Regions from separate parts of the Pseudomonas sp. R1-18 genome, predicted to be linked through region 2. Evidence: predicted binding sites of a transcription regulator. Region 2 holds the regulator's gene; each other region holds the start of a gene.

What was found. Region 2 encodes FliA, which starts transcription of late flagellar genes. Its sites were predicted from a motif close to CTAAAGTTTNNNNNNNNNNNGCCGNTAA; they were not measured.
Region 1: a site for FliA is predicted at 2,136-2,163, ahead of J3P77_RS20785 (methyl-accepting chemotaxis protein). Genes of this name have one in related genera too.
Region 3: a site for FliA is predicted at 2,422-2,449, ahead of J3P77_RS14765 (methyl-accepting chemotaxis protein). Genes of this name have one in related genera too.

What each region holds. Positions count from the first base shown of each region.
Region 1 covers NZ_CP071658.1:4,574,695-4,581,961, forward strand. Annotated here, with positions in the region: gene J3P77_RS20765 (twin-arginine translocase TatA/TatE family subunit) at 1-151, shown strand, start outside; gene tatB (Sec-independent protein translocase protein TatB) at 155-625, shown strand; gene tatC (twin-arginine translocase subunit TatC) at 622-1,410, shown strand; gene J3P77_RS20780 (16S rRNA (uracil(1498)-N(3))-methyltransferase) at 1,407-2,114, shown strand; gene J3P77_RS20785 (methyl-accepting chemotaxis protein) at 2,281-4,116, shown strand; gene J3P77_RS20790 (methyl-accepting chemotaxis protein) at 4,314-6,254, shown strand; gene mdoH (glucans biosynthesis glucosyltransferase MdoH) at 6,407-7,267, opposite strand, start outside.
Region 2 covers NZ_CP071658.1:1,597,501-1,604,767, forward strand. Annotated here, with positions in the region: gene flhB (flagellar biosynthesis protein FlhB) at 1-365, shown strand, start outside; gene flhA (flagellar biosynthesis protein FlhA) at 721-2,850, shown strand; gene flhF (flagellar biosynthesis protein FlhF) at 2,862-4,193, shown strand; gene fleN (flagellar synthesis regulator FleN) at 4,309-5,142, shown strand; gene fliA (RNA polymerase sigma factor FliA) at 5,139-5,879, shown strand; gene J3P77_RS07480 (chemotaxis response regulator CheY) at 6,131-6,505, shown strand; gene J3P77_RS07485 (protein phosphatase CheZ) at 6,525-7,267, shown strand, end outside.
Region 3 covers NZ_CP071658.1:3,205,910-3,213,176, reverse strand. Annotated here, with positions in the region: gene J3P77_RS14770 (hypothetical protein) at 1-514, opposite strand, end outside; gene J3P77_RS14765 (methyl-accepting chemotaxis protein) at 819-2,384, opposite strand; gene acnA (aconitate hydratase AcnA) at 2,622-5,363, opposite strand; gene rlmM (23S rRNA (cytidine(2498)-2'-O)-methyltransferase RlmM) at 5,552-6,628, shown strand; gene tusA (sulfurtransferase TusA) at 6,722-6,976, shown strand; gene pdxB (4-phosphoerythronate dehydrogenase PdxB) at 7,042-7,267, shown strand, end outside.

The DNA.
Region 1 (7,267 bases), 1.9 Mb from region 2:
CGACGACGAGAAACCGGTCGATCCGGCTGCGCCGCAATCGGAGCAGACGTACACCCAGACTCCTGGTCAGGGCGCGCCTCTCAAGCAGCCGCATACTATCGACGCACAGGCGCAAAAGGTCGACGAGCCGACCCGCAAAGACCAGGTCTAAGCCATGTTTGGTGTCAGCTTTCAAGAACTGCTGCTGGTCGGGCTGGTGGCCTTGCTGGTCCTCGGTCCCGAGCGCCTGCCGGGTGCCGCGCGTACCGCCGGGCTATGGATCGGCAGGCTGAAGCGCAGCTTCAATACCATCAAGCAGGAAGTCGAACGTGAGATTGGGGCCGACGAAATCCGTCGGCAACTGCACAACGAACACATCCTGGCGCTGGAAGAAGACGCACGCAAACTGTTCAACCAGAATGCGCCTGCGCAACAGCCCCCGGCCGAGCAACCGGCGGTGGTCGAGCCACAACCGGCACCGGAGGTCGAAAGCGAGCCTGCCCAGACCGCGCCGCGCACGCACCTGTCGCTGGAGAAACCGCCTAAACCTCAGTTTTCCGCAGCTGCGGTTTCGACCTCCCCGGCGGCCCCGATGGCCACCGCGCCTTCCGTCCACGATTCGTCACTGCCACCGCGAGCCCCATGAGCGCCGATATCCCGGAAAATGACCAGCAGATGCCGCTGGTCTCCCACCTCACCGAACTGCGCACCCGTCTCCTGCGGTGTGTGGCTGCGGTGTTTCTGATCTTTGCCGGCCTGTTCTACTTCACTCAAAAGATCTACACGCTGGTGTCGGCGCCGTTACGGGTTTACCTGCCCGAAGGTGCAACGATGATCGCCACGGATGTGGCATCGCCGTTCCTGACACCGTTCAAGCTGACCATGATGGTTGCGCTGTTTCTATCGATGCCGGTGATCCTGCACCAGATCTGGGGCTTCGTTGCGCCCGGTCTGTACAAGCATGAAAAGCGCGTCGCCGTGCCTTTGCTGATCTCCAGCATCATTCTGTTCTACGCGGGCATGGCGTTTGCCTACTTCCTCGTGTTCCCGCTGATCTTTCACTTCTTTGCCAGCGTGACGCCGGAAGGCGTGTCGATGATGACCGACATCGCCAGCTACCTCGACTTCGTCATGACGCTGTTCTTCGCCTTTGGCGTCGCCTTCGAGATTCCGGTCGCCGTGGTATTGCTGGTGTGGATCGGCATTGTCGACGTGAAATACCTCAAGAAGGTCCGGCCGTACGTGATCATCGGCTGCTTTGTGGTCGGCATGATCCTGACGCCGCCCGATATCTTCTCCCAGACCTTGCTGGCGGTGCCGATGTGGCTGCTGTTCGAGCTGGGCATCGTGTGCAGTACGCTGATCAAGAAGCGTGGCGAGCATCCCGACGATCTTGAGAAGCAAGATCAGCCGCCTGCGACCATGCCGTGAACCTGCTGTTACTGGAAGAGGCCGATTTCATTGCGGCCGGCCGCGTCGTGCTGCGCGACCGGCGCCTGACACACATGCAGGAAGTGCATCGCTCGGCAGTTGGCGACAGCATGCGCGTAGGCCGCGTCAACGGCCCGATCGGCACCGCCGAAGTGCTGCGCCTGGAAAAGCACGAGGTCGAATTGCGCGTCGTGCTGGATAGCGAGCCGCCGGCCAAGCTTCCGCTCACGCTACTGCTCGCGCTGCCTCGGCCCAAGATGCTGCGTCGGGTATTCCAGACGGTTGCGACCATGGGTGTGCCTAAAGTCGTGTTGCTCAACAGCTACCGCGTCGAGAAAAGCTTCTGGCAGACCCCGTTTCTGGAGCCGGACGCGATTCGCGAGCAGTTGGTCCTCGGCCTCGAACAGGCGCGCGACAGCGTGCTCCCGGAGATCGTCATCGAGAAGCGCTTCAAGCCCTTCGTCGAAGATCGTTTGCCCGCGCTGGCTCACGGCACGCTCGGTCTGGTCGGCCATCCGGGCAACTTTCCGCCCTGCCCGCGTGCCGTTGATCGCCCCGTTACTCTGGCCATCGGCCCGGAAGGCGGCTGGATTCCCTACGAAGTCGACCTGCTGGGCCGCGCGGGCCTTGAGCCGGTGCAGCTCGGCGATCGTATCCTGCGTGTCGAGACCGCCGTCACCGCCCTGCTCGCCCGACTGTTTTAGGCTGTTCTGTCGACTCAATCGCTTCAGTTAGTGAATGATCCGCCGATCTAGTGGACATCCACCCAATCCGAACGAAGGAGTCGTCATGTTCCGCTGGTTTACTCAAGGTCTCGCCAACGCGAGTGTCAGCCTGAAGCTGGCGTTCGGATTCGGGATCGTGCTGTTAATGACGCTGATGATCACTGCCACGGCCTGGTTCAGCACCCAGTCGCTGATCTCCCGTGGCGACAGGGTCGCCGCGATCTCTGCAGTGAGCGAGTTGATCCTTGAGCTGCGCATCAATCGGCTGCGTTACGAAGCACTGTTCAATGCTCAAAGCGCCGACGCCGTCGTCCAGTCGCTGAACACGCTCGATGCGGCGCTCAACAAAGCCAGGTCGCTGCTGCAAACGCGCGAGAGTCAGCAACATGTAGACGCTCAGATCCAGACCGCCGCCGAGTATCGCCAGGCTTTCGGGCAGATGACCAAGGCCATCGAGGTACGCGAAGGCACTCGCAAGCTGATGGGTGACAGTGCCGACAAGGCGGTCGCTGAAGCGGACAAGATCGAAGCCGAGCTGCTTCAGTCGGACAACATCCTGGCCTTCAATAGCATTGTCGGCGTCAGCAAGCAGATCCAGCAGGCGCGCTTTCAAGTGCGCGGCTACACCTACAGCGGCAAACCCGAGTTCGAGCAGAATGCTAATGCCGCTATTGACGAAGCCATGACTGGCGTCAACACCCTGGCTGGCGACATTCCCTCGTCTTTCCTGCCGCAATTGCAGCAGGCCATTGCGGGCCTCAAGGCTTACCGCGGCGCTGTCGCCCAATATCGCGATGCTCAGGCTGCCAGCAAGGCGGCCCTGGAGACAATGGCGCCGCTGGGCGAGCGCTTGTTGACCATCAGTGAAGAATTGCTCGCCGACCAGAATGCCAAGCGCGACCGGGACAGCGCGAAAGCCCTGACGATGATCATGGTCGCCACGTTGCTGGCCGTGGTGTTCAGCATCATTGCCGCCCTCATCATCACCCGGCAGATCACCGTTCCGCTGAACGACACCCTGCAAGTAGTGGAGCGCGTAGCCTCCGGCGACCTGAGCCGCGACCTCACCATCAACCGCAGGGACGAACTGGGCAAGCTACAAGGCAGTATCCAGCGCATGACCATCAGTCTGCGTGAGCTGATCGGCGGAATTCGCGACGGCGTAACACAGATCGCCAGCGCCGCCGAGCAATTGTCCGCCGTTACAGAACAGACCAGTGCCGGCGTCAACAGTCAGAAGGTCGAAACTGATCAGGTCGCGACCGCCATGCACGAAATGACCGCCACGGTTCAGGAAGTTGCCCGCAACGCCGAAGAAGCTTCCGAAGCCGCAGTGGCTGCTGACCAGCAGGCGCGCGAAGGCGAACGCGTTGTGGGCGAGGCCATCACGCAGATCGAGCGACTGGCGTCAGCGGTCGGCAAGTCCTCTGAAGCCATGGGCGTGCTCCGGGTGGAAAGCGACAAGATCGGCAGCGTGCTGGACGTTATCAAGTCGGTGGCCGAACAGACCAACCTGCTCGCGCTTAACGCTGCCATCGAGGCTGCCCGTGCGGGCGAAGCCGGCCGCGGCTTTGCCGTGGTCGCGGACGAAGTTCGCAGCCTGGCGCAACGCACCCAGAAATCCACGGAAGAAATCGAAGGCCTGATCGCTGGCCTGCAGAGCGGCACGCAGCACGCCTCGACCATCATGGACAGCAGCCGCGAGCTGACCGTCAGCAGCGTGGAACTGACCCGACGCGCCGGCGGCTCGCTTGAGTCCATTACCCGGACAGTTTCCGCGATCCAGTCGATGAACCAGCAGATTGCTGCTGCTGCCGAGCAGCAGAGCGCAACCGCCGAAGAGATCAACCGCAGCGTGATCAACGTGCGCGATGTGTCGGAACAGACCTCCGCCGCCAGCGAAGAAACCGCCGCGTCCAGTGTCGAACTGGCGCGCCTGGGCAACCACCTGCAAGTTCTGGTCAGCCGCTTCACTGTCTGACACTCGCGATACGGCCCTGCATGACGTTGGTGTCGGCAGGGCCGCCGAACTGTGACCCGCTTCACCTCATTTTCTCCATCGGAAAATTCCCACGGCCGCTTCAGGTCGCGCGATCCCGGCACCTGCCGATGAGTTCGTAACGCAAGCCTCTGTATCGCCAGAGGCCCGCTTTCGTACGAACCCGCAGGAGATACGCCATGTTTCGATGGATCGCCCAGTCACTCGGCAATACAAGCGTGAAGCTCAAACTCTCGCTGGGCTTCGGCCTGGTGCTGTTGTTGACCCTGGCCATAACCCTCACTGGCTGGCATGGTCTGGACACTATGATCGAGCGCTCCGAGTCGCTCTCCTCCATCGGCCACCTGAGCGACCTCACCAAAGATCTGCGCGCCGAACGCATTATCTTTCGCTCTGAAAACACACCTGAGAACGCCAAACGGGTATTCGATCGGCTCGATGAACTGGAGGCGCACCTCAGCCAGCTGCGCAAGGACATCGATGACGAGCGCAGCGTGGCAATGCTCACCGAGCAGAGCCAGCTGGTCAGCCGCATGGAAACGACCTTTGGCGATATCGGCGTTGACCGAAAGGCTGCCGACGAGTCTCGTGCCAGGCTTGACCAGCAGTCCGAGCAGGCGGTAAAGGCGGTTGCGCAGGTCGAAGCCGAAGTGCTCAAAGCCGTCAGCCAGGAGCAGGACAACAGCGAACGCATGGACGAATTCACCAATATCTCGCAGCTCAAGCAGCAGATTCAGGTCGCGCGGTATCAAGTCCAGGCTTACACCTTCACCGCGAAAGAGGCGGACGAAGCCGCGGCCATCGTCGCCATCGATGAAGCGTTCAAGGAAGTGCGGGAGATCTCTCAGGATCAGGCGGATGAGAATATCCAAGGGCTCAAGCCCGCCAATGAAGCCTTGCAGAGCTACCGCGACCAGTTGAGCCGCTTCAAGGAAATTCGGGGCAGGCTTGAGGCAGGCCAGGAAAACATGGAGGCGCTGGGCGACAAGATGCTCAACTCGGTGGCCGAACTGGTGAGCCTGCAAAGCACGCAACGCGACCATGAAGCGACTGCCTCACGCACGACGCTGAGCACCGTCGCGGGTATGGCGCTGTTGATCGGGGTGCTGGCCGCTTGGGTGATGACTCACCAGATCATCACCCCATTGCGCCAGACACTCGCTGCGGCCGGGCGCATTGCCAAGGGCGATCTGAGCCAGGACCTGCACGTGAAGCGGGCCGACGAGATGGGCCAGTTGCAGAGCAGCATGCAGGCCATGACTGTCAGTTTGCGCGAGTTGATCGGCGGGATCGGTGACGGCGTCATCCAGCTTGCCAGTGCCGCCGAGCAGCTGTCTGCCGTGACCGAACAGACGTGCGTGGGAGTCAATGATCAGAAGGAAGAGACGGAACAGGTCGCCACGGCAATGAACCAGATGTCGGCCACCGTGCAGGAAGTTGCGCACAGTGCGCAGCAGGCTTCGGAAGCGGCGGCACACGCCGATCAGCAGGCCCGCAATGGCGACGCTGTGGTTGGCGAGGCGATCGACCAGATTGAGCAGTTGGCGCTGGAGGTGGGCAATTCCACCCAGGCCATGAATGTGCTCAAACAGGAAAGCGGGAAGATCGTGGGCGTGCTGGATGTGATCAAGTCGGTGTCTCAGCAGACTAACCTGCTGGCACTCAACGCAGCCATCGAAGCCGCTCGCGCCGGTGAAGCCGGTCGCGGATTTGCCGTGGTTGCCGACGAGGTGCGCAGCCTGGCGCAACGCACTCAGGAATCCACCGAGGAAATCGAGGAGCTGATTGCGGCTTTGCAACACGGCACACAACAAGTCGCCACGACGCTGGATGCCAGTCGCAGCCTGACCGATAACAGCGTTGACCTGAGCCGCCGGGCCGGCAGCGCACTGGAGCAGATCACCCGTACCGTTGCGTCGATTCAAGACATGAATCGGCAGATCGCCACCGCCAGTGAGCAACAGAGCGTGGTGGCTGAGCAGATCAACCGGAATGTCATCAGCGTGCGCAACATCTCCGAGCAAACCGCCACCGCCAGCGAAGAAACCGCCGCCTCCAGCGTGGAACTGGCACGATTGGGCAGCCAATTAAAAGCGTTGGTGGGGAAATTCCGCGTTTGAATGCCGAACCGCGTAGGAGCGCGCTTGCCCGCGACGACGTATGCACAGGCACTGATACTGCGTCGGTAGAATTACCGCCGTCGCGGGCAAGCGCGCTCCTACAACGGATGTTCGTTGATACAAAAACGCCCCGCTAGTGCGGGGCGTTTTTGTCAGACCAATGCAGGCTGCTGCGTTTGCGACTGCGGCTGCAGAGGCAACAGCGGCGCATGCGGATCGGCTTCTATCGAAGCTCTCCACGCGGCCAGCCATGGCTCTTGACCTTCACTCCAGACCCGCTCATGCAGGCGGCCCAAGGCAACCGGGTCGCTGAGCAGCATCAGCCGCTCATGGTTGCTGAGCTTGTCCGGGCCAACTGCGATGGCATGGTCAACACGCTCCATGCGCACCACTTCAATCGGCTGAGCCTGACGGTGACGCGAGGTCGCTAATGCACAGGCCAAGGCATTCTGCTGCGGGTCCACAACGGCCCGAATGAAGCCCTGCTTGAGCGCATGCCAGCGGTTTTCGTGGGTGTACTGGTCGGTGGAAACCAGTTCCTGAGGCGGCTCGTATTCTTCAGGAATCAGGAAGAATTTCTCATCGCGTGCCTTCAAGCCCAGATTGGTGCGGCTGGAGATGACCGATACCGGGATCGACAGCATCAACGACACAACGATCGGCGCCAACCACCACAGGAAGCTCGGGTTCAGCCAGGCAACCAGCAAGGCCCAGCAAGCACCCAGCAGCGTCTGCGGACCGTGCCGCTTGACGGCTTCAAGCCATGGCGTCGAGTCGTCGTCACGCTGTGGCGAGTTCCAGGTCGCGGCCCAGCCCAGGAAAGCAGCCAGTACGAAGCGAGTGTGGAACAGCATGCGCACTGGTGCGAGCAGCACCGAGAACAGCATTTCCATCAGCATCGACAGCGTGACCTTGATCCGGCCGCCATAGCCTGTCGCGCCCTTGGCCCAGATCAGAATGATACTGAGCAGCTTGGGCAGGAACAGCAGAACGATGGTGGTGGAGAACAAGGC
Region 2 (7,267 bases):
CGGCGATTCCCGAAGCCGACGTCATCATCACCAACCCGACTCACTTTGCCGTGGCGATCAAGTACGACCCTGAGCAGGGCGGGGCGCCGATGCTGCTGGCCAAGGGTACTGATCTGGTTGCGCTGAAGATCCGCGAAATCGGAGCGCACAATCAGATACTGATTCTGGAATCCGCCGCGCTGGCCCGCTCGATTTACTACAGCACCGAGCTGGACCAGGAAATTCCCGCCGGGCTGTACCTGGCGGTGGCGCAGGTTCTGGCGTACGTCTATCAGATCCGCCAGTTCCATGCCGGCCGCGCCAAACGCCCCGACCCACTGGGCGACGTGCCCATTCCATCGGATCTGTGGCGGGATCCGGAGTGATGTAGCGCGCCGCGCCAAATATCATGTAGGAGCGCGCTTGCCCGCGACGGGGCCGGTACAGCCGCCACGTTTGCATCGGCCCATTCGCGGACAAGTCCGCTCCCACAGGTCCGATCCCACAGGTCCGCTTCGATCGGGTAGGAGCGCGCTCGCCCGCGACCTGCCAGGTACATCCGCTACATTTGCATTGCCTGGAACGCCCATTCGCGGACAAGTCCGCTCCCACAGGTCCGCTGCGCTCCTGTAAACCACTGCCACACCTGCCTTTGCAAAAGTTGGACAGCTTTTTGCAACAGGTCAAATCAGGATGCCTTCGGCGTCAAAGTTTTGATTTAGTGCGCAGGGTGAAGAATCAGTGGAACGTTCTCAGATAATCAGTGGCGCACGCAGCAACCTGGCTGGTTTGGGCCGCGGGCAACTTGGCGTGCCGTTGTTGCTGTTGGTGATGATGGCAATGATGATGTTGCCCATCCCGCCGTTCCTGCTGGACGTGTTCTTCACCTTCAACATCGCTCTGTCGATCGTGGTGCTGCTGGTCTGCGTCTACGCGCTGCGCCCTCTGGATTTCTCGGTATTCCCCACCATCCTGCTGGTGGCCACGCTTCTGCGTCTGGCGCTTAACGTCGCGTCCACCCGCGTGGTCATGCTTCACGGTCAGGACGGCCACGCCGCTGCCGGTAAGGTGATTCAGGCCTTCGGTGAGGTGGTGATCGGCGGTAACTACGTGGTCGGTATCGTAGTGTTCGCGATCCTGATGATCATCAACTTCGTGGTAATCACCAAAGGTGCCGGGCGTATCTCCGAGGTGAGCGCGCGCTTTACCCTCGACGCGATGCCCGGCAAACAGATGGCCATCGACGCCGACCTCAACGCCGGCCTGATCGATCAGCCCGAAGCCAAGCGCCGTCGTGCCGAAGTTGCCCAGGAGGCCGAGTTCTACGGTTCCATGGACGGTGCGAGCAAATTCGTTCGCGGCGACGCCATTGCCGGTCTGCTGATTCTGTTCATCAACCTCATCGGCGGTGTGCTGGTCGGTATCTTCCAGCACAGCATGAGCTTCGCCGACGCGGGTCGTGTCTACACCTTGCTGACCATCGGTGACGGTTTGGTGGCGCAATTGCCATCACTGCTGCTGTCCACCGCCGCCGCCATCATGGTGACCCGTGCTTCCGGTTCGGAAGAAATGGGCAAGATGATCAATCGCCAGATGTTCACGTCGTACAAGGCGCTCGCCGTGTCCGCCGCGATCATGGTGGTGATGGGTCTGGTTCCCGGCATGCCGCACTTCGCGTTCATCAGCCTGGGCCTGGTGGCTGGCGGGGCCGCTTACCTGCTGTGGAAGAAAGAGAATCGTGTGCAGGTCGAAGCACTGGCTGAAGTGCAGCGTCAGCAGGATCTGCTGCCGTCACCGACCCGTGCGCAGGAAACCAAGGAACTGGGCTGGGATGACGTTACCCCGATCGATATCATCGGCCTGGAAGTCGGCTATCGCCTGATTCCGCTGGTGGATCGCAATCAGGGTGGTCAGCTGTTGGCGCGGATCAAGGGCGTGCGCAAGAAGCTCTCTCAGGAACTGGGTTTTCTGATGCCGACCGTTCACATCCGCGACAACCTCGATCTGGCGCCAAGCGCCTATCGGTTGACGCTGATGGGTGTGATCCTGGCCGAAGCCGAGATCTATCCGGATCGCGAACTGGCGATCAACCCGGGCCAGGTGTTCGGTACGCTGAACGGTATTACCGCCAGAGACCCGGCGTTCGGCCTGGAAGCGGTATGGATCGAGATCAGCCAGCGCAGTCAGGCGCAGTCACTCGGTTATACCGTAGTCGACGCCAGCACCGTGGTCGCGACGCACCTCAACCAGATCTTGTACAAACACTCCCATGAACTGATCGGCCATGAAGAAGTCCAGCAATTGATGCAACTGCTGGCTAAAAGCTCGCCGAAGCTCGCTGAAGAGCTGGTGCCTGGGGTGCTGTCGCTGTCCGCCTTGCTCAATGTTTTGCAGGCGCTGCTCGCCGAGCACGTACCGGTTCGGGATATTCGCAGCATTGCAGAAGCTATCGCCAACAACGCCGGCAAGAGTCAAGATACCGCCGCTCTGGTGGCAGCGGTTCGCGTCGGTTTGAGCCGCGCAATCGTCCAAAGCATTGTAGGCATTGAGCCTGAGCTGCCAGTTATCACCCTGGAACCAAGGTTGGAACAGATATTGCTCAATAGTTTGCAGAAGGCTGGTCAGGGTCAAGAAGAAGGCGTTCTTCTCGAACCAAGCATGGCTGAAAAGCTCCAGCGTTCGTTGATCGAGGCCGCCCAGCGTCAAGAGATGCAAGGGCAGCCGGTAATTCTCCTGGTAGCAGGCCCGATTCGGGCGATGCTGTCACGATTTGGACGATTGGCTGTACCGAACATGCATGTTCTGGCGTATCAGGAAATTCCTGATAACAAGCAAGTCACCATCGTAGCGACTGTCGGGCCTAACGGCTGAGGTAAAGAGTCATGCAAGTTAAGCGATTTTTCGCCGCCGATATGCGTCAAGCCATGAAGCTGGTTCGTGATGAACTGGGCGCCGAGGCGGCCATCATCGGTAACCGGCGCATTGCTGGCGGCGTCGAGCTGACTGCCGCTCTCGATTACAAGCTGTCCGCACTGGCGCCACGCGTGCCGAACATGGAGCTGGAGGACGAGCTGCGCAAGACTCAGTCGCGCATCGTCTCCGCTCAGGCCGAGCTTAACAACCGCAGTGACAGCGATGCGTCGATCAATCTGCAGTTGTTCTCGGGCAAGCCGCTCTCCGGCCCCGACACACATATCGAGCCGACGCTCGAAGAACCGCCGCGTCCTTACACGTACGCGCCGCCGGCTGCTGCCGCAGAACCGGCCAGCGGTCAGCGTGCCTACGAGTCGATGCGCGCTGAATTGAATGGCCTGCGCGAGCTGCTGGAAGTCCAGCTCGGCTCCCTGGCCTGGACCCAGCTGCAGGGCAGTCGTCCGCAGCAGGCCAACCTCTGGCGTCGCCTGCAACGCGTCGGCCTGTCCGGCCCGCTGTCGCGTGACCTGCTGGCGATGGTTCCTGACACCGATGAACCGCGTCAGGCCTGGCGGATGCTGCTGGCTCACCTGGCTCGCATGATTGCTGTACCTGAAGTCGAGCCGCTGGAAGAGGGCGGTGTGATCGCTCTGGTGGGTCCTGCCGGTATGGGCAAGACCACCACCCTGGCGAAGCTGGCCGCCCGTTACGTGCTGAAATACGGCGCGCAGAACATCGCGCTGGTCAGCATGGACAGCTTCCGCATCGGCGCCCAGGAACAGCTGAAGACGCTCGGTCGCATTCTGAATGTGCCGGTGACCCATCTGGATCCTGGCCAGTCGCTGGCTCAGGCGCTGGAGCCTCTGGTTCGCAAGCGCGTGGTGTTGATCGACACCGCCGGCTTGCAGGCCAGCGATCCTGCGCTGCGTCTGCAACTGGAGAGCCTGGCGGGTCGTGGCATCAAGGCGCGTAATTACCTGGTGCTGGCGACAACCAGCCAGAAGCAGGTTCTGACCGCCGCGTATCACAGTTACAAGCGTTGTGGCCTGGCCGGATGCATTCTGACCAAGCTTGATGAAACCGCGAGTCTTGGCGAAGTGTTGAGCCTTGCGATCAGCCATGAGTTGCCCGTGGCGTATCTGACTGACGGGCCGCGCATTCCTGACGATGTACATCTGCCGCGTCGTCACCAGTTGGTGAGCCGTGCAGTGAGTGTGCAGATGCAGGACGAACCGAGTGAAGAAGCGATGGCTGATATGTTTGCCGACCTCTATCACAACCCCGGCAAGAGAGTGGGTTAAGTGATGGTTAATACTGGAATGTCCCTGCATCAATGGTCTGCCAGGCATCGTTCGGTTTCGAGCGTGCAGCCCGTAATGTGGCTTCGGTCTACGCAAGACAAGGTAAAGAGATAACATGGGCAGCATGCATCCCGTTCAGGTCATCGCGGTGACCGGTGGCAAAGGTGGCGTAGGCAAGACGAACGTGTCGGTGAACCTTTCACTGGCTTTGGCCGAGCTCGGTCGGCGTGTGATGCTGCTGGATGCCGATCTGGGTCTGGCCAACGTCGACGTCCTGCTGGGCCTGACGCCCAAGCGCACGCTCGCCGATGTCATGGAAGGGCGTTGCGAGCTGCGCGACGTGCTCCTGCAGGGGCCGGGCGGGGTACGTATCGTGCCTGCCGCTTCCGGCACCCAGAGCATGGTGCATCTGTCGCCCGCGCAGCATGCCGGCCTGATCCAGGCGTTCAGCGAGATTGGCGACAATCTCGACGTGCTGGTGATCGATACGGCCGCCGGGATCGGCGAGTCGGTGGTCAGTTTCGTACGCGCGGCTCAGGAAGTATTGCTGGTGGTCTGCGATGAGCCGACCTCCATCACCGATGCGTACGCGCTGATCAAATTGCTTAACCGCGACTACGGCATGAACCGTTTCAGGGTGCTGGCCAACATGGCGCAGAGCCCGCAGGAAGGTCGCAACCTGTTCGCCAAACTGACCAAGGTCACGGACCGTTTCCTGGACGTGGCCCTGCAGTATGTCGGTGCGGTGCCTTACGATGAGTGCGTGCGCAAGGCTGTGCAGAAACAGCGCGCTGTCTATGAGGCGTTCCCGCGTTCCAAGTGTGCATTGGCCTTCAAGGCCATCGCCCAGAAAGTAGATACCTGGCCGCTGCCGGCCAATCCACGAGGTCATCTTGAGTTCTTCGTCGAGCGACTTGTTCACCAGACCAGCGCAGGGCCTGTCCAATGACAGCGAGCGGGTACCAAATGTATAGCAAGGCTTCCAGAAATTCGCAGTACGAGCTGATCGAGCGCTATGCGCCCCTGGTCAAGCGTATCGCCTATCACTTGCTGGCGCGCCTGCCGGCCAGCGTTCAGGTCGAAGATCTGATCCAGGCCGGTATGATCGGCCTGCTGGAAGTGTCCACTAAATACGACTCCACCAAGGGTGCGAGTTTCGAGACTTACGCCGGGATCCGGATTCGCGGTGCGATGCTCGACGAAGTGCGAAAAGGTGACTGGGCGCCTCGCTCGGTGCACCGCAATACGCGCATGGTCAGTGACGCAATTCGTGCAATTGAATCGAAAACCGGCCGTGACGCTAAAGATCACGAAGTTGCTGCCGAACTCCAGTTGAGTCTCGACGACTACTACGGGATTTTGAACGACACCCTGGGCAGCCGACTGTTCAGTTTCGACGACTTGCTTCAGGACGGCGAACATGAAGGGCTGCACGAGGACGGCGCGAGCGGTTCGCTCGAACCGTCGCGCGATCTGGAAGACGAGCGCTTCCAGGCCGCGTTGGCCGAAGCAATCGCCAACCTGCCGGAGCGCGAGCGTCTGGTGTTGGCGCTGTACTACGACGAAGAGCTGAATCTCAAGGAAATCGGTGAGGTCCTTGGAGTCAGTGAATCGCGGGTCAGTCAGTTACACAGCCAGTGCGCAGCTCGTTTGCGAGGGCGTTTGGGAGAGTGGCGAGCGCGTTGACAGATGGCGGCATCCGCAAGGGTGCCGATGTCTGCATCCCGGCTGTGCAGAGCGTTACGTGGTTACAGGGACGGATCGGCAAGCGGCCTTTCGGGTACACACCTGATGGCCGCTTGCAGTATGTGCCTGTTGGTTTGCCAAGCCCGTCGTGTTTCGTACAGCCGGGGGTGTGCTGTGCCAGTATTGAGTAAACAGCGTGTTCAGGTGCTGAACGCGTCAAAGACTGCTTGGAGGTCGAATTGGACAAGAACATGAAAATCCTCATCGTTGATGACTTCTCAACGATGCGGCGGATCATCAAGAACCTGTTGCGTGACCTTGGGTTCACCAACACTTCGGAAGCGGATGACGGTATTACCGCGCTGCCGATGCTGCAAAGCGGCGCCTTTGACTTTCTGGTGACCGACTGGAACATGCCGGGCATGTCCGGTATCGATCTGTTGCGCCAGGTCCGTCAGGACGAGCGCCTCAAGAGTCTTCCCGTGCTGATGGTAACCGCCGAAGCCAAGCGTGAGCAGATCATCGAGGCCGCTCAGGCCGGTGTGAATGGTTACGTGGTCAAGCCGTTCACAGCCCAGGTGCTGCAAGAGAAGATCGAAAAGATCTTTGAACGCGTCAATAGCTGATGCATGCCGCGAGGGCGCTATGGAGAACAGAGATTCATTGGGTGACTTCGAGTCGACCCTGAAGAAACACGCACAAGAGCTCGTCAGCAGCCTGGAAAAAGGTCGGTTCGGCGACGCTGTGCAACTTATCCATGAGCTGAACCAGACCCGTGATCGCGGCCTGTACCAGGAAGTCGGCAAACTGACCCGCGAGCTGCACAGCGCGATCGTCAATTTTCAGATTGACCCGCACATGCCGCAAGCTGAAGAAGTATCGCAGATCACGGACGCTACCGAGCGCCTGTCGTATGTGGTGCGACTGACCGAGGGCGCGGCCAACCGCACCATGGACCTGGTGGAACAGAGCACGCCGTTGATGAACGGCCTGAGCTCGGATGCCAAGGCCTTGAGCGCGGACTGGGGACGTTTCATGCGCCGTGAAATCGGTGCCGAAGAGTTTCGTGATCTGGCCAAGCGGGTCGACGGTTTCCTGACGCGTAGCGAAAAGGAAACCCACGCTGTCGCGGCGCACCTCAACGACATTCTGCTGGCCCAGGATTATCAGGATCTTACCGGCCAGGTGATCAAGCGCGTCACGCAGCTGGTCACGGAAGTGGAGGGCAACCTGCTCAAGCTGGTGTTGATGGCCAGTCACGTCGACCGCTTTGCGGGAATCGAACATGACTCGGCGGCGATGCTTGCAGAAAAAGATCCTAAAAAACATCTCACCCAGGGTGAAGGTCCGCAGATTCATGCCGATAAACGTGAAGACGTCGTATCCGG
Region 3 (7,267 bases), 1.6 Mb from region 2:
GGTGATCGGGGCTGATGACCAGCGCAGGCCCCTCGACGCCGTTGCAGAGCATCTGGATCACGTCGCCGGGCTCCATGCCTGCGTAGCCGGGGATGGTGCCATGGAGCACGTCGCCGAAAGTGATATGGGGGAAGATGGCTGGTGCCAGGAGCGTTGCGCCGGGGGCAGTGCGGTCTACAACGATAGTTACAGCTTGGGACCACGTCTCGACGCCATTTTCGGCGTTAATAAAGGCGAATCCCAAGTCATAGTTTCCTTCGATCAGGAGCAGTTTTTGATCCAGCCACATCGTGATTATGTCCCCTGGATTTTCACCTTCTTTAATAGTTCTGCGGCTGTATGTCCTGTCATTCAGCTTTAGTTGTAAGTAATCGCCGGGTCGCATGCTTTGATCTGCCACTATGTTGACTTGAAGTGGGGTTGCCAACGCTGAAACAGGTAGCAGGCCATCTTCGGGGTTTGCCGCCGGAACCTGAGGTACAAGAGGATCTCTTTGGTTGTTAGTTTTGTTCATGATGTTCTCCGGAATCATAGTCTTCTTTAGTTGTTCTGTTGATCGTTAGAGTGGGGCGTTCAGCTGGAACGTTTCCAGTTATTTGTCTTTCACGCCCAACTTCACGTAACCGCACAACAAAGCTTTAGTCAACGCCAAACGATCCTGTTAGAAGGCGTATTTAGCTGCTTGGGAAATTTCCTTCATGGGATAGAGATGCCGATGTGGGAACTTAGGGTGCGCTGAGCCAGGTCTATTAATTTCGAGCAACAAAAAACCCCAACAAACCAAAGCCTGTCAGGGTTCTTTCCCAGCCAATCAAAACCTACCGATTAAACCGCTCCACCAGTGAATACTGCGAATTGGCAGTATCCGTCAGTTCAGCACTCAATATCGCCGAGCGATTGGCCTGATCCGAGGTCTTGTCGGCCAGGTCGGCGATGTTGGCGATGTTGCGGTTGATCTCTTCGGCCACTGCGCTCTGTTCTTCGGTGGCGGTGGCGATCTGGGTGGTCATGTCGGTGATGTTGGCAACGGCTTCGCTGATGCCTACCAGCGCCTGGTCGGCTTCCAGAACCCGGGCGACGCCTTCTTCGGCCTGGCGATGACCGTTGTTCATGGTCTGCACGGCGTTGTTGGCGGTCTGTTGCAGTTTGGCGATCAGCCCGTGGATCTGGCCGGTGGACTCGGTGGTGCGTTGCGCCAGCTGGCGAACTTCATCGGCCACGACCGCGAAGCCGCGACCCATCTCGCCGGCACGGGCCGCTTCGATGGCGGCGTTGAGCGCCAGCAGGTTGGTCTGATCGGCAATGCCTTTGATCACGTCGACCACGCCGCCGATTTCATCGCTGTCCTTGGCCAGTTGCGTAACCGTCAGGCCGGTTTCACCCACCGCGGTCGACAGCAGCTGAATCGCGGCGCGCGTTTCGCCGGCGATGTCGCGACCACGACGGGTCAGTTCGTTGGCCTGTTGGGTAGCGTCGGCGGCGCGCTGCACGTGGCTGGCGACTTCCTGTGTGGTGGCTGCCATTTCGTTGATCGCCGCGGCGACCTGTTCGGTTTCTACCCGCTGGCGCTCCAGACCGTTCGAACTGGCGTTGGCCAGCGAGTTGGACTGGCGAGCCTGGCTGTTCAAATGTTCGGCGGTGTCCTGCAGACGGGTCAGGCAGGTTTTCAGGCGTGCTTCCTGGCTGAGGATCGACATTTCAAGACGTGCCTGCGGTCCGCGGCTGTCGGTGTACATCTGTGCGATCAGCGGGTCGGAGGTGGTCTGTTCGGCCAGGCGCAGCAGGCGCTTGGTGCCACGTTGCTGCCAGGTCAGGCCCAGCAGACCCAGCGGCACCGACAGCGCCGCAGCCAATGCGAAGCCCCACTCGCTGTTGAGCCACACACCGATCAGAAAACTCAGCTGGCTCACCATGATGAACGGGAGCCAGTCCTGCAACACCGGCAACCATTTGTCGCGGTTCGGCACGGCAGCCTGGCCTTTGTTCAAGCGGGCATACAGTGCCTCTGCGCGCCGAATCTGTTCGGCGGTCGGCTTGACCCGCACGGACTCGAAACCCACGACCTTGCCGTTGTCCAGCATCGGCGTGACGTAAGCGTTGACCCAGTAATGGTCGCCATTCTTGCAACGGTTCTTGACGATGCCCATCCACGGCAGACCGCTCTTGAGCGTTGTCCACATGTGCGCGAAGACCGCCGAAGGCACGTCCGGGTGACGCACCAGGTTGTGCGCGGCACCCACCAGTTCTTCATGGGTATAACCACTGATTTCCTGAAAGGCGTCGTTGCAGTAGCTGATCACGCCTTTGGTATCGGTAGTTGAAATCAGGCGCTGTGCTGCAGGAAATGTCCGCTCACGTTGAGTGATGGGCTGGTTGTTACGCATGGGTAATGGGTCCTTCGGTGCAGGAGGCTTTCGCTGAGTATCGGCCGGTGCAGTCATTTATTAAGCGCCCCGGGGCAAATCGGCGGCAATGTCCTTGACGGATATCAATGCGCAGAGCCCGGGCGTGGAGTAGGCAAACGCTCTGAAAGGCTCGTGCTTGAGCCTCTCGATCAGGAAGGGCAGCCCGTGCGGCGCTGGCCGGACGGGCTGCATGGCGCGGTGGACGCCTCGCTGATTTCAGGCAATCAGCTGGCGCAGCACGTAGTGCAGGATGCCGCCTGACTTGAAGTATTCGACCTCGTTGAGGGTGTCGATGCGGCACAGCAGTTCGACCTGTTGCTGGCTGCCATCCTCCCGTGTGATCTCCAGCTGCAGCGGCATGCCCGGCCGTATGTCACTGTCGGTCAGGCCGCTGATGGCCAGTGTTTCGCGACCGGTAAGGCCCAGAGTTTTGCGGCTTTGCCCGCCGGTAAACTGCAGCGGCAACACGCCCATGCCGACCAGATTGGAGCGATGGATACGCTCGAAGCTTTCGGCGATCACCGCTTTCACGCCCAGCAGGTTGGTGCCCTTGGCCGCCCAGTCGCGACTGGAACCGGTGCCGTATTCCTGACCTGCGATAATCACCAGCGGCGTGCCTTCGGTCTGGTATTGCATGGCCGCGTCGTAGATCGACAGTTTCTTGTTGGTGGGCACGTGCAAGGTGTAGCCGCCTTCTTCGCCGCCCAGCATCTCGTTGCGAATACGGATGTTGGCGAAAGTGCCGCGCATCATCACTTCATGGTTTCCCCGGCGTGAGCCGTAGGAGTTGAAGTCCTTCGCCTCCACACCTTTGCCCCGCAGGTAGCGGCCGGCCGGGCTGTCGGATTTGATGTTGCCCGCAGGGGAAATATGGTCGGTGGTGACCGAATCTCCCAACATCGCCAGCACGCGCGCGCCACGAATGTCCTCGATCACTGGCAGCGGTCCGGCAATGTCTTCGAAGAACGGCGGATGCTGAATATAGGTGGAGTCCTCCTGCCACACGTAAGTAGCGGCCTGCGGCACCTCGATGGCTTGCCATTGTTCGTCACCGGCGAAGACCTCGGCGTACTCCTTGTGGAACATGCCGGTATTGACCTTCTCGACGGCCTCGGCGATTTCCTTCTGACTCGGCCAGATGTCGCGCAGGTATACCGGCTGACCATCCGAGCCCTGGCCCAGCGGTTCGCTGCTGATATCCAGGCGAACGGTGCCGGCCAGCGCATAGGCCACCACCAGCGGCGGCGAAGCCAGCCAGTTGGTCTTGACCAATGGATGCACGCGCCCCTCGAAGTTGCGGTTGCCCGACAGCACCGATGCCACCGTCAGATCCGACTGCTGAATGGCCGTCTCGATCGGTTCGAGCAACGGGCCGGAGTTGCCGATGCAGGTCGTGCAGCCGTAACCCACCAGATCGAACCCCAGCGCGTCGAGGTATTGGGTCAGGCCGGCGGCCTGATAGTAGTCGGTGACCACCTTTGAGCCCGGCGCGAGCGAACTCTTCACCCATGGCTTGCGGGTCAGGCCTTTCTCCACGGCTTTCTTGGCCACCAGACCCGCCGCCATCATCACGTTGGGGTTGGAGGTGTTGGTGCAGGAAGTGATCGCGGCAATCACCACGTCGCCGTCGCGCAGGGGATATTTCTGGCCGTTGTACTCGTAGGTCGTTTCGCCGTCGACCTGCGCTTCATTGCCGACGGCCACGCCGCCACCGCCTTCGCTTTCCAGCCGACCTTCTTCGACCTTGGCCGGTTTGACCTGCAGGCCGAGAAAGTCTTCGAAAGCCTGAGCCACCGCCGGCAACGGCACGCGGTCCTGCGGCCGCTTGGGGCCGGCGAGGCTGGACTCAACCGAACCCATGTCCAGATCCAGGCTGTCAGTAAACACCGGTTCCTGGCCGGGCAGTCGCCACAGGCCCTGGGCTTTGCAGTAAGCTTCGACCAGCTTCACGGTTTCCGCAGGGCGACCGGACAGGCGCAGGTAGTCCAGCGTCACGTCGTCGACCGGGAAAAACCCGCAGGTAGCGCCATATTCGGGCGCCATGTTGGCGATGGTAGCGCGGTCGGCCAACGGCAGTTCGGCCAGGCCGTCGCCATAGAACTCGACGAATTTTCCGACCACGCCTTTCTTGCGCAGCATCTGGGTCACGGTGAGTACGAGGTCGGTGGCGGTGATGCCTTCGCGCAGTTTGCCGGTGAGTTTGAAGCCGATGACTTCGGGCACCAGCATCGACACCGGCTGGCCGAGCATCGCCGCCTCGGCCTCGATGCCGCCGACGCCCCAGCCGAGCACGCCCAGGCCATTGATCATCGTGGTGTGCGAATCGGTGCCGACCAGCGTGTCGGGGAAAGCGTAAGTGCGCCCGTCTTCCTCCCGGGTCCAGACCGTACGGCCCAGGTACTCAAGATTTACCTGGTGGCAGATGCCCGTGCCGGGCGGCACCACGCTGAAATTGTCGAAAGCGCTCTGGCCCCAGCGCAGAAACGCGTAGCGCTCGCCATTGCGCTGCATCTCGATATCGACGTTTTCGCCGAATGCTTTCTGATCGCCGGACCGGTCTACCATTACCGAATGGTCGATCACCAGATCAACGGGCGAAAGCGGGTTGATCCGCTGCGGGTCGCCGCCGGCCTTGGCCACGGCGGCGCGCATCGCCGCCAGATCCACCACGGCCGGTACGCCGGTGAAATCCTGCATCAGTACGCGCGCGGGGCGGTACTGGATCTCGCGGTCGGAACGGCGTTCGTCGAGCCAGCCGGCGAGGGCTTTGAGGTCTGCGCCGGTGACGGTCTTGTCGTCTTCCCAGCGCAGCAGATTTTCCAGCAACACCTTGAGCGACATTGGCAGGCGGTCAAGATCGCCAAGGGTCTTCGCCGCTTCGGGCAGGCTGAAATAGTGGTAAGTGTGGTTGTCGATCTGGAGAGTCTTGAGACTTTTCAGGCTATCGAGGGAAGGCATGAACGGCTCCTTTTGGAATGTGTGCAGGCTTCATGCATCAGGCGCCGGCAAACATCAGGTCGAGGGCGCCGTTGGAGGTTTCAGCCTAGTGGACTGTCAGGCCGAGCCAGTGGTTCCTGATTTCGGTATCATGCGCGGCTTTTGAATCTGCGGGGTCAAGCCTGCGTCGCCGTTGCCCAGGAGTCCCCATGAATACGCTGTTTATGCACTGCCGACCCGGTTTCGAGGGTGAGGTGTGCTCGGAAATCGCCGATGTGGCTGCGCGCCTCGACGTAGCCGGTTATGCCAAGGCCCGGCCGGACACGGCCTGTGCGGAATTTGTCTGCAGTGAGCCGGATGGCGCCGAGCGGCTGATGAGCGGGCAGCGTTTTGCCGGCCTGATTTTCCCGCGACAGTGGGCACGTGGGACCTTTGTCGAGCTGCCGGAAACCGACCGTATCAGCGTGATTCTGGAGCGGCTGACGGGCTTTCCCGTGTGCGGCAGCCTCTGGCTGGAAGTGGTCGACACCAATGAAGGCAAGGAACTGTCCAATTTCTGCAAGAAGTTCGAGGCACCGCTGCGCAAGGCGCTGACCCAGGCCGGCAAGCTGGTGGATGACCCGCTCAGGCCGCGCCTGCTGCTGACGTTCAAAAGCGGACGCGAAGTGTTTCTCGGGCTCGCCGATGCCGGCAATTCTGCGATGTGGCCTATGGGCATTCCACGTTTGAAATTTCCTCGCGAAGCGCCTAGCCGCTCGACCCTCAAGCTGGAAGAGGCCTGGCACCACTTCATCCCTCGCGATCAGTGGGACGAGCGGCTGTCCGGCGACATGACCGGCGTCGACCTCGGTGCGGCGCCCGGCGGCTGGACGTATCAGCTGGTGCGCCGCGGCATGCTGGTCACCGCCATCGACAACGGCCCGATGGCCGAAAGCCTGATGGACACCGGCCTGGTGCAGCACCTGATGGCCGACGGCTTTACCTATAAACCCCGCCAGCCGGTGGACTGGATGGTCTGCGACATCGTCGAGAAACCAGCCCGAAGTGCCGCGCTGCTGGAGAGCTGGCTGGGCGAGGGCCTGTGCCGCGAGGCGGTGGTCAACCTCAAGCTGCCGATGAAACAGCGCTACGCCGAAGTGCGTCGTTTGCTCGACCGGATAGAAGAAGGCTTCAAGGAGCGCGGTGTTCGTGTCTCGATCGGTTGTAAACAGCTGTACCACGACCGCGAGGAAGTCACCTGCCACTTGCGTCGACTGGATGCGGCCAGGAGCCAGAAAAAAGGCTAGGGCTGCTCCCGCAACCTCAACATCGGCACCCCGCGGCATTTGGCGTGTTCTCCAATATGGGTAACAATGCCTGCCAGCTTTCTGAGGTGCCACATGTCTGAATCCATCGAAAATCTGCCCGTCGACGCCGTTCTGGACGCCAGCGGGCTCAACTGCCCGGAACCGGTGATGATGCTTCACCAGAAGGTGCGTGACCTGCACGGCGGCGGTCTGCTCAAGGTCATCGCCACCGACCCGTCGACTCAGCGAGACATTCCCAAGTTCTGTGTGTTTCTTGGCCATGAACTGATCGAGCAGCAAGCCGACGGTTCGACGTTTTTGTACTGGATCCGCAAAAAGGCCGACTAAAGTCTTTCGGGCCACTTCCAAGACCACGTACAGACACCCTCACGCAGCACTACCGAGTACATCCCATGCGAATCGTCGCCGACGAAAACATCCCGCTGCTCGATGCCTTTTTCTCCCACTTCGGCGAGATTCGCCGCCTGCCGGGGCGGTCCATCGACCGTGCGGCGGTAGCGGACGCCGATATTCTGCTGGTGCGTTCTGTGACGCCGGTCACCGCCGCCATGCTTGAAGGCAGCCCGGTGCGTTTTGTCGGCACCTGCACCATCGGCACTGATCATCTGGATCTGGAAT